2 regions of the Labrenzia sp. C1B70 genome follow, and region 1 is predicted to be linked to the other one. Evidence: predicted binding sites of a transcription regulator. Region 1 holds the regulator's gene; the other holds the start of a gene.
What was found. The regulator HrcA, encoded in region 1, represses chaperone genes, less so after heat shock. The targets are predictions, from matches to a motif close to GTTAGCACTCNCNNNNNGNGAGTGCTAAC.
Positions count from the first base shown of each region.

Region 2: the regulator HrcA is predicted to act here: its motif matches at 1,400-1,428, upstream of groES (co-chaperone GroES).

Region 1 is NZ_AXCE01000004.1:128,863-133,281, reverse strand. It holds gene secB (protein-export chaperone SecB) at 1-78, shown strand, start outside; gene Q666_RS38860 (molybdopterin-synthase adenylyltransferase MoeB) at 219-1,022, opposite strand; gene hrcA (heat-inducible transcriptional repressor HrcA) at 1,119-2,192, opposite strand; gene rph (ribonuclease PH) at 2,364-3,077, shown strand; gene rdgB (RdgB/HAM1 family non-canonical purine NTP pyrophosphatase) at 3,089-3,727, shown strand; gene hemW (radical SAM family heme chaperone HemW) at 3,743-4,419, shown strand, end outside.
Region 2 is NZ_AXCE01000062.1:211,988-216,406, reverse strand. It holds gene Q666_RS61920 (sigma-54 dependent transcriptional regulator) at 1-502, shown strand, start outside; gene Q666_RS0134265 (hypothetical protein) at 684-1,250, shown strand; gene groES (co-chaperone GroES) at 1,529-1,816, shown strand; gene groL (chaperonin GroEL) at 1,871-3,511, shown strand; gene Q666_RS61905 (isocitrate lyase/phosphoenolpyruvate mutase family protein) at 3,852-4,419, shown strand, end outside.

The DNA.
Region 1 (4,419 bases):
GATTTCGCTCAGCTCTACCGCCAGAACATGGCCCAGCAGGCCGCTGCCCAGCAGGCGACTGAGCAGAAGCCGAACTAAGGTCGGTCAGACCACAGTTTCACGGAACCCGTCCCGGGCAACCGGGGCGGGTTTTTGTTTGCCCGAAAGACTGTCCGGTCAGACGTGAGGGAAGCGGCCAACAGCAGGTTTCTCACTCCCTGCGGGAGGGCGATCTCGTATCACGCCTCCTCCAGCAGCTCCGCCCAGGTTTTTGGAGTGTCGCCGTTGAGGGGGTTCTTCGCGGAACGCTTGTAGCGAATGGTTTCCATGCGCACGGTTCTGGCGTCGAAGAGGATCATCCGGCCGACCAACCCCTCGCCCGTTCCAGTCAGTTCCTTCAGCACTTCCATGGCCTGCATAGCGCCGATGATGCCCGTCAGCGCACCCAGAATGCCGGCCTGGGCACAGGTCGGCAGCAGGCCGTCGCGCGGCTTTTGCGGGAAGAGGCACCGATAGGTCGGGTTGGCGCTGCCGTCCGGGCCTGTCTCATAGGGCTTCAAGGTGGTCAACGAGCCGTCGAACTGGCCAACGGCGGCCGTTACCAGCGGTTTTTGCGCAAAGAAGCAGGCATCGGACACCAGGTAGCGGGTGTCGAAATTGTCCGACCCGTCCACCACGAGGTCATACCGGGAAACGAGCTGCATGGCATTGTGGCCGGCAAGGCGGGTGGGGTGCGGCTCGACCTTCACATTGGGGTTCAGCCGCGCGATCGCTTCTGCCGCACTGGCAACCTTGGGCTCACCCAGCTGGTCGGTATCGTGGATCACCTGCCGCTGCAGGTTGGAAAGAGACACCGTGTCGTCGTCGGCAACGCCCAGCGTGCCGACACCGGCGGCTGCCAAATACTGCAGCACCGGCGCGCCGAGGCCGCCGGCACCGATCACCAGCACACGTGCATTTTTCAGCTTCTGCTGGCCGGCGCCGCCGATCTCCTGCAGCACGATATGGCGAGCGTAGCGTTCCAGTTCGGCGGGCGAAAGCATGTCAGGTCCTGTCTGGCTGATCTCGGGTACACATGGGGGTGGTGGCGGCGGCAGGTCAAGCCCGTGCCCGCTCGGGAAATCCGGTATCCGGCAGGTTTATCCGAGTATCCGGCTCACCAGCCGGGCGGTGTAGTCGACCATCGGGATCACCCTTGCATAATTCAGCCGGGTTGGTCCGATTACGCCGAGAACACCGACGATACGCTGGTTGCTGTCCCTGTAGGGCGACACCACCAGGGAGGATCCGGACAGCGAGAACAGGTTGTTCTCCGAGCCGATGAAAATGCGCACCCCGTCGCCCTGTTCGGCAAGACCCAGCAACTGGATAAGATCCTTCTTGCTTTCAAGATCGTCGAACAGCAGGCGAATGCGCTCCAGATCCTCAACGGCGTCCAGGTCGGTCAGGAGATTGGACCGGCCCCGCACGATCAGCGTGCCCGGATCGGTGGCGCTTTCGCCGCCCCAGACCGCAAGACCCGCATCAATGACCTTCTGGCTCAAGAGATCCAGTTCGGCCTGGTCCGCATCGCGGACCTTTTCCAGTTCGGAGCGGATTTCCGACAGGGTCCGGCCCTTGATCTGGGCATTCAGGTAGTTGCTGGCCTCCACCAGAGCTGAGGACGGCAGGTCACCCGGCAGATCGACAACGCGGTTCTCGACGGACCCGTCTTCGCTGACGAGGATCGCCAAGGCTTTTAGCGGTTCGATGCGCACGAACTCGATGTGTTTCAACCGCATGTCCGACTTGTGAGTCAAGACAACGCCGGCGCCCATGGACAGGCCGGACAGCATCTGACTGGCTTCCGTCAGTACCTGCTCCGCCGAATTCGCCTTTTGCGATGCCCGCACCTGGGCATCGATCGCCCGGCGCTCGTCCTGGGTCAGGTCGCCCACTTCCAGAAGGGCATCGACGAAGAACCGAAGCCCGATTTCGGTCGGCAGCCGGCCTGCGCTGGTATGCGGCGAATGCAGCAGGCCCATATGTTCCAGATCAGACATCACGTTGCGGATCGAGGCAGGGGACAGCGAAATGCCGAGCTTGCGCGAAACGTTCCGGGACCCGACGGGTTCGCCGGTCTCCAGATAGGTTTCCACGATCGAACGGAAGATTTCACGGGATCTCTTGTCGAGGTCGCTGAGGCTCAAGGCTTGTTCTCCGAATGTGACCACTCACCGGGGTCGACCGGGCTTTCATCAAAAAGATATAGGCGCAAAAGGGGGCTTGCGTGAAGTATCACAACGCAAGGCCTTTACGGCGAAGGAAGTTGGGGTCTACAAGGCCCCAACGAATACACTGGAGAAACGGCGGTTTTTCCGGAACGAAAGTCGAAAGGGATATGCATGCGTCCGTCCAAACGCGCAGCCGATGAACTCCGTGCGGTCACACTGGAGCGCGGGGTCTCCAAACATGCCGAGGGGTCCTGCCTCGTCAAGTTCGGCGACACCCACGTTTTGTGCACCGCCAGCCTGGAAGAGCGGGTTCCGCCCTGGTTGCGCGGACAGAACCGCGGCTGGGTGACGGCTGAATACGGCATGCTGCCGCGCGCCACGGGAGACCGCATGCGCCGCGAAGCCAGTGCCGGCAAGCAATCCGGCCGGACGCAGGAAATCCAGCGTCTCATCGGCCGGTCGCTGCGCGCCGTCGTCAATCTGGAAGCCCTCGGCGAAAACCAGATCACTGTGGACTGCGACGTCATCCAGGCCGATGGCGGCACTCGCACGGCGTCCATCACCGGTGCCTGGGTTGCCCTGCGCGACTGCATCGAGTGGATGAAGGCCCGTGACATGGTCTCCGGCGAGGTCCTGAAGGATCACATTGCCGCCATTTCCTGCGGCATCTACGAAGGTGCCCCGGTGCTCGACCTCGACTACGCCGAGGACAGCACCGCCGAGACCGACGCCAACTTCGTTCTGACCGGGTCCGGCGGCATCGTCGAAATCCAGGGAACGGCCGAGGGTGCACCGTTCTCCGAAGAAGAATTCGGCAAGCTCATGGGCCTGGCCAAGCTGGGCATCGGCAAGCTGGTCGATCTTCAGAAAATGGCCATTCTCTAAGGGCGCAAACCATGAGCCATCGCAAGCTGGAACCGGGCAAACTGGTTGTCGCAAGCCACAACAAGGGCAAGATCCGCGAGATCAACGAACTGCTTCAGCCTTATGGTTTCGAAGTGATCTCCGCCGGAGAGCTGGACCTGCCGGAACCGGACGAGACAGGTGTCACGTTCGAGGAAAACGCAGCCATCAAGGCCCATGCGGCGGCCAAGGCTTCCCGCTTGCCGGCCCTGGCTGATGACAGCGGCTTCTGCGTTGCGGCACTGAACGGCGATCCGGGCATCTATTCCGCTCGCTGGGCAGGTCCGGACAAGGACTTCGCGATGGCCATGCGCACGATCGAGGAAAAGCTTCAGACCCTGGGCGCAACGACGGACGACAAGCGCCGGGGATCTTTTGTTGCCGTGTTGTGCCTGGCCTGGCCGGACGGCAGCGAAGAGTTCTTCCGCGGCGAGGTCGAGGGACAGATCGTCTGGCCGCCGCGCGGTACGCAGGGCTTCGGCTACGACCCGGTTTTCCAGCCGGATGGCCATGAGCGGACCTTCGGCGAAATGACCTCGGAAGAAAAACACGGCTGGTCGAAGGACGGATCCGCCCTTTCACACAGGGCGCGGGCATTCCAGCTCTTTTCTGCCGGCTGCCTGGAAGGATAAAAAGACGTGACAGGTGTGGGGGCAGCCGAAGGAGGCTTCGGCATTTATATTCATTGGCCGTTCTGCGCAGCCAAATGCCCTTATTGCGACTTCAACTCCCATGTCCGTCACCAGCCGGTCGACCAGGCCCGTTTCGCGGCCGCTTTCGAACGCGAACTCTCTCATTTTGCCGATTTGACGAAGGGTAGGACGGTTCAGTCCGTGTTCCTGGGTGGCGGCACGCCTTCGCTCATGGAACCGGCGACGGTGGACCGTATCCTGAAGGCGGTTTCCGATCGCTGGTCGATGGACGAAAATGTTGAGATTTCGCTGGAGGCCAATCCTTCGTCGGTCGAGGCCGAGCGCTTTCGCGGTTACCGGGCAGCAGGTGTCAACCGGGTCTCGCTGGGCGTGCAGTCACTCATCGATACGGATCTGAGACTGCTTGGCCGCCTGCATGATGCGCGCACGGCCCGCACCGCTATCGAAACCGCGCGGGCAACCTTCCCGCGCCTGTCGTTCGACCTTATCTATGCCCGGCCGGGTCAGACACTGGCCGGTTGGGAACAGGAACTGAACGAGGCCATCGCGCTCGCCGCCGATCACCTGTCGCTCTACCAGCTCACGATCGAGGAAGGCACGCCCTTCCATACGCTGTTTCACGCCGGCAAGCTGAAGATGCCGGATCAGGATCTCGGCGCCGAATTCTATGA
Region 2 (4,419 bases), on a different contig from region 1:
TTACTACCGGCTGCACGTGCTGCCGATCCACATGCCGCCTCTCAGAGAGCGCCGCGACGATATCCTGCCGCTCGCCGAAACCTTCCTTGAACGCTATTCCGCGGAAGAACGGCGCAGTTTCAGAGGATTTGATGCGGACGCGGAAGCGCGGATCATTTCCTATCCCTGGCCGGGCAACGTCCGCCAGCTTGAGAACACGATCCGGCAGATCGTTGTCATGAATGACGGTGCCGCTGTCACATACGACATGCTGCCGCTGATCATTCGTGACCAGAGCAGCCGGCCGGGCACCTTGATCGACCTGTCCCGCGAGCGATCGCGCGTGGCACCGCCAAGCCGACCGTTCGGAACCATCGAGCCGCTTTGGGCCCAGGAGCGGCGCATCATCGAAGACGCTCTTGATGCCTTTGACGGCAACATCGCCATGGCGGCAGCAGCCCTTGAGATCAGCCCTTCCACTATCTACCGAAAGCGCCAGTCCTGGACAGCCCGCAGCATGTAAATGCCCGGACCGGCGACACGTTAACCACAATCGGGTTTTCTACTTTCGCGGATAACGAGTAGAGTACAGCTAAATCCGGCGTTTACCGCGCCGCACACATTGCCTTGTTTAATCGGACAAGTCGGTTTATATCGGCAAAATCGCTGAAAACGACAAGATTTAAAGGCGTGCGGGGATATAGATGATGCTGGTGGGAAAATGTGCTTTTCGGCAGACGCTGTCTGCTGTTCTGATTGCAACCGGACTGTCTGCTGGACAGCTGTCCGCGCAGGCCCAATCCCCCGCCAGTCCTCCAGAAGCTTTCCAGAACGCACTTGCCGCCTATGATCAGGCATGGGCGGCTGCCGGTCTTTCGTTCACGGCCGCAACCTTCGCTTCCAGCCCGAGCACCGGATATGGCCAGTATACGCCGCGCGCTGATGCAACGTTTGCCGATGGTGAAGCGCTGTCTGTCTACGCGGAACCGGTCGGTTACGGCTTTCAGGAAACCGAAGGCGGTTATGCCTATGAGCTGACCGCGGACTACAGACTGCTGACCAAATCCGGCCAGGTTCTGGCCGAACAGGAGAACTTCGCGACCTTTTCCGGCAGCGGCCGGTCCAAGCAGCGTGAACTTTCCGCGGCCCTCACGTTTCAGTTCAGCGGCCTGCCGGCCGGCGACTACCAGCTGGAAACGAGCTTCACCGACGAAATCGGCGGCAAAACGAACGCCTTTACACTGCCTTTCAGCGTTTCCGGCGCGAATTGAGCCGGGCTCGCTGACGCAGCAGCAGCGGCGCCATAATTCCGCCTCCCCGGTCTGTTGACTACCCCATAGGCGCAACGCGACCGATTGCGATTAAATTCTCGTCACAAAGCATTGACAAGCTGAGCACAGCTACATAAATCCATGGCGCTGTTAGCACTCGCTGTTAAGGAGTGCTAATTGGTGACGGGAGGCAATTTCCTTCCGTGCAACGCAACCCAATGTTCATGTCTCGCGCGCTGCCTATTGCGTGGGGCGCGCTCATGAGAGGAAACAGTGTTATGGCATTTCGTCCACTGCACGACCGTGTCGTCGTTCGCCGCGTAGATTCTGAAGCAAAGACTGCTGGCGGCATCATCATTCCGGACACCGCTAAGGAAAAGCCGCAGGAAGGCGAAATCATCGCCATCGGCACCGGCGCCCGCAAGGACAACGGCGAGATCGTTCCGCTCGACGTCAAGGCTGGTGACCGCGTTCTGTTCGGCAAGTGGTCCGGCACCGAAGTCAAGATCGACGGTGAAGACCTCCTGATCATGAAGGAATCCGACATCATGGGCGTGATCGCGTAACCAGCCGCGAACCGCTTCTGATTTCAAACTGTTCCAAAAGAGTGAGACGATCACATGTCTGCTAAAGAAGTAAAATTCTCCTCCGACGCACGTGAGCGCATGCTGCGTGGTGTCGACACCCTCGCAAACGCCGTCAAGGTGACCCTCGGCCCGAAAGGCCGTAACGTCGTTCTCGACAAGGCTTTCGGCGCACCGCGCATCACCAAGGACGGTGTGTCTGTTGCCAAGGAAATCGAACTGGAAGACAAGTTCGAAAACATGGGCGCCCAGATGGTGCGCGAAGTGGCTTCCAAGACCAACGACATCGCTGGCGACGGCACCACCACCGCGACCGTTCTGGCTCAGGCCATCGTCAAGGAAGGTGCCAAGGCTGTTGCAGCCGGCATGAACCCGATGGACCTGAAGCGCGGCGTTGATCTTGCTGCTGCTGAAGCCGTCAAGGCTCTGACCGCTGCTTCCAAGACCATCACCACCTCTGGTGAAGTTGCACAGGTCGGCACGATCTCCGCTAACGGCGACGAGCAGGTCGGCAAGGACATTGCCGAAGCCATGCAGAAAGTCGGCAACGAAGGCGTGATCACCGTCGAGGAAGCAAAGTCCCTCGAAACCGAACTCGAAGTCGTTGAAGGCATGCAGTTCGACCGCGGCTACCTGTCTCCTTACTTCGTCACCAACGCTGACAAGATGATGGCTGACCTGGAAAAGCCGTACATCCTGCTGCACGAGAAGAAGCTTTCCAACCTGCAGGCCATGCTGCCGATCCTGGAAGCTGTTGTTCAGTCTTCCCGTCCGCTGCTGATCATTGCTGAAGACGTTGAAGGCGAAGCACTTGCCACCCTCGTCGTCAACAAGCTGCGTGGCGGCCTGAAGATTGCTGCTGTCAAGGCTCCGGGCTTCGGCGACCGCCGCAAGGCCATGCTGGAAGACATCGCGATCCTGACCGGCGGCACCGTGATCTCCGAAGATCTCGGCATCAAGCTGGAAAACGTGACCCTCGACATGCTCGGCACCGCCGAGAAGGTGTCCATCACCAAGGAAAACACCACCATCGTTGACGGTGCTGGCTCCAAGGACGACATCAACGGCCGCGTTTCCCAGATCAAGGCTCAGATCGAAGAAACCACTTCCGATTACGACCGTGAGAAGCTCCAGGAGCGTCTTGCAAAGCTCGCAGGCGGCGTTGCCGTTATCCGCGTTGGCGGTGCGACCGAAATCGAAGTGAAAGAGAAAAAAGACCGCGTCGACGACGCTCTGAACGCAACCCGCGCTGCCGTTGAAGAAGGCATCGTCCCGGGTGGCGGTACCGCTCTGCTGCGCGCCAAGAAGGCAGTCGAAGGCCTGGCCTCCGACAACGCCGACATCGCAGCTGGTATCAAGATCGTCCTGCGCGCTCTGGAAGCTCCGATCCGTCAGATCGCTGAAAACGCTGGTGTCGAAGGCTCCATCGTTGTTGGCAAGATCCAGGAAAACGACGATCCGTCCTTCGGCTTCAACGCTCAGACCGAACAGTTCGTCAACATGATCGAAGCTGGCATCATCGACCCGACCAAGGTTGTCCGTACTGCTCTGCAGGACGCAGCTTCCGTCGCGGGTCTGCTGATCACCACCGAAGCCATGGTTGCTGAACTGCCGAAGAAAGACGCTCCGGCAATGCCGGGCGGCGACATGGGCGGCATGGGCGGCATGGGCTTCTAAGAAGCCCAAAGCTCACAAGCTTTACAGAAAGGGCGGTCTTCGGACCGCCCTTTTTTCTTGGCCGCCCATCATCTCATGCTTGTGCCGCCTCGCGGCACGGGAGGCGGCATGGGCTTCCAAGAAGCCCAAAGCTCACAAGCTTTGCAGAAAGGGCGGTCTTCGGACCGCCCTTTTTCTTGGCCGCCCGTCATATCATGCTTGTACTGCAAGGCAGCCCAGGGCTGGCATGGGTTTCCAGAAAACTGAACAGCAACTCAACCAACGGAAGCACTTGCCTTTCTTGCTACCTCTGTGTTTTCATATCGGTCCAAGATAGCCCTGCTCTTCGCGCATCCTTCAAATGTCCAGCCCAGCCAATGTCTTTCGAGAACTGCACGAGACCGGGTGCTTTATTGTGCCCAACCCCTGGGATGTCGTATCCGCCAGGCTGTTGGTGCACTGCGGCTTCAAGGCACTGGCCACCACGTCGTCGGGATATGCCTTCACCACGGGCCGGCGCGATAGTTCCCGGCAAATTTCCAGGCAGGAAGCGATCGACCACGCATCGGCATTGTCCCGTACGACTGGCCTTCCCGTCACCCTGGACGGAGAAGACTGTTTTGCAGACACACCGGAAGGTGTCGCGGAGACGGTCGCACTTGCCGCGAAAGCCGGGCTTGCCGGCATCTCGATAGAAGATCGGGACACGTCCAATCCCGGTCGTATAAGACCATATTCCGAAGCTCTCGAGCGCGTTCAGGCCGCTGTCTTGGAGGCCCGGAAATCCGGGATCGTCCTGACGGCTCGCGCCGATGGTCTCGGCAAGGGATCCTATGACCTCGATGAGGTTCTTCGCCGTCTGTCCGCTTTTGCCGAAGCAGGGGCAGACGTCGTCTACGCACCGGGCCTACCTGATCTTGAAGCTATAC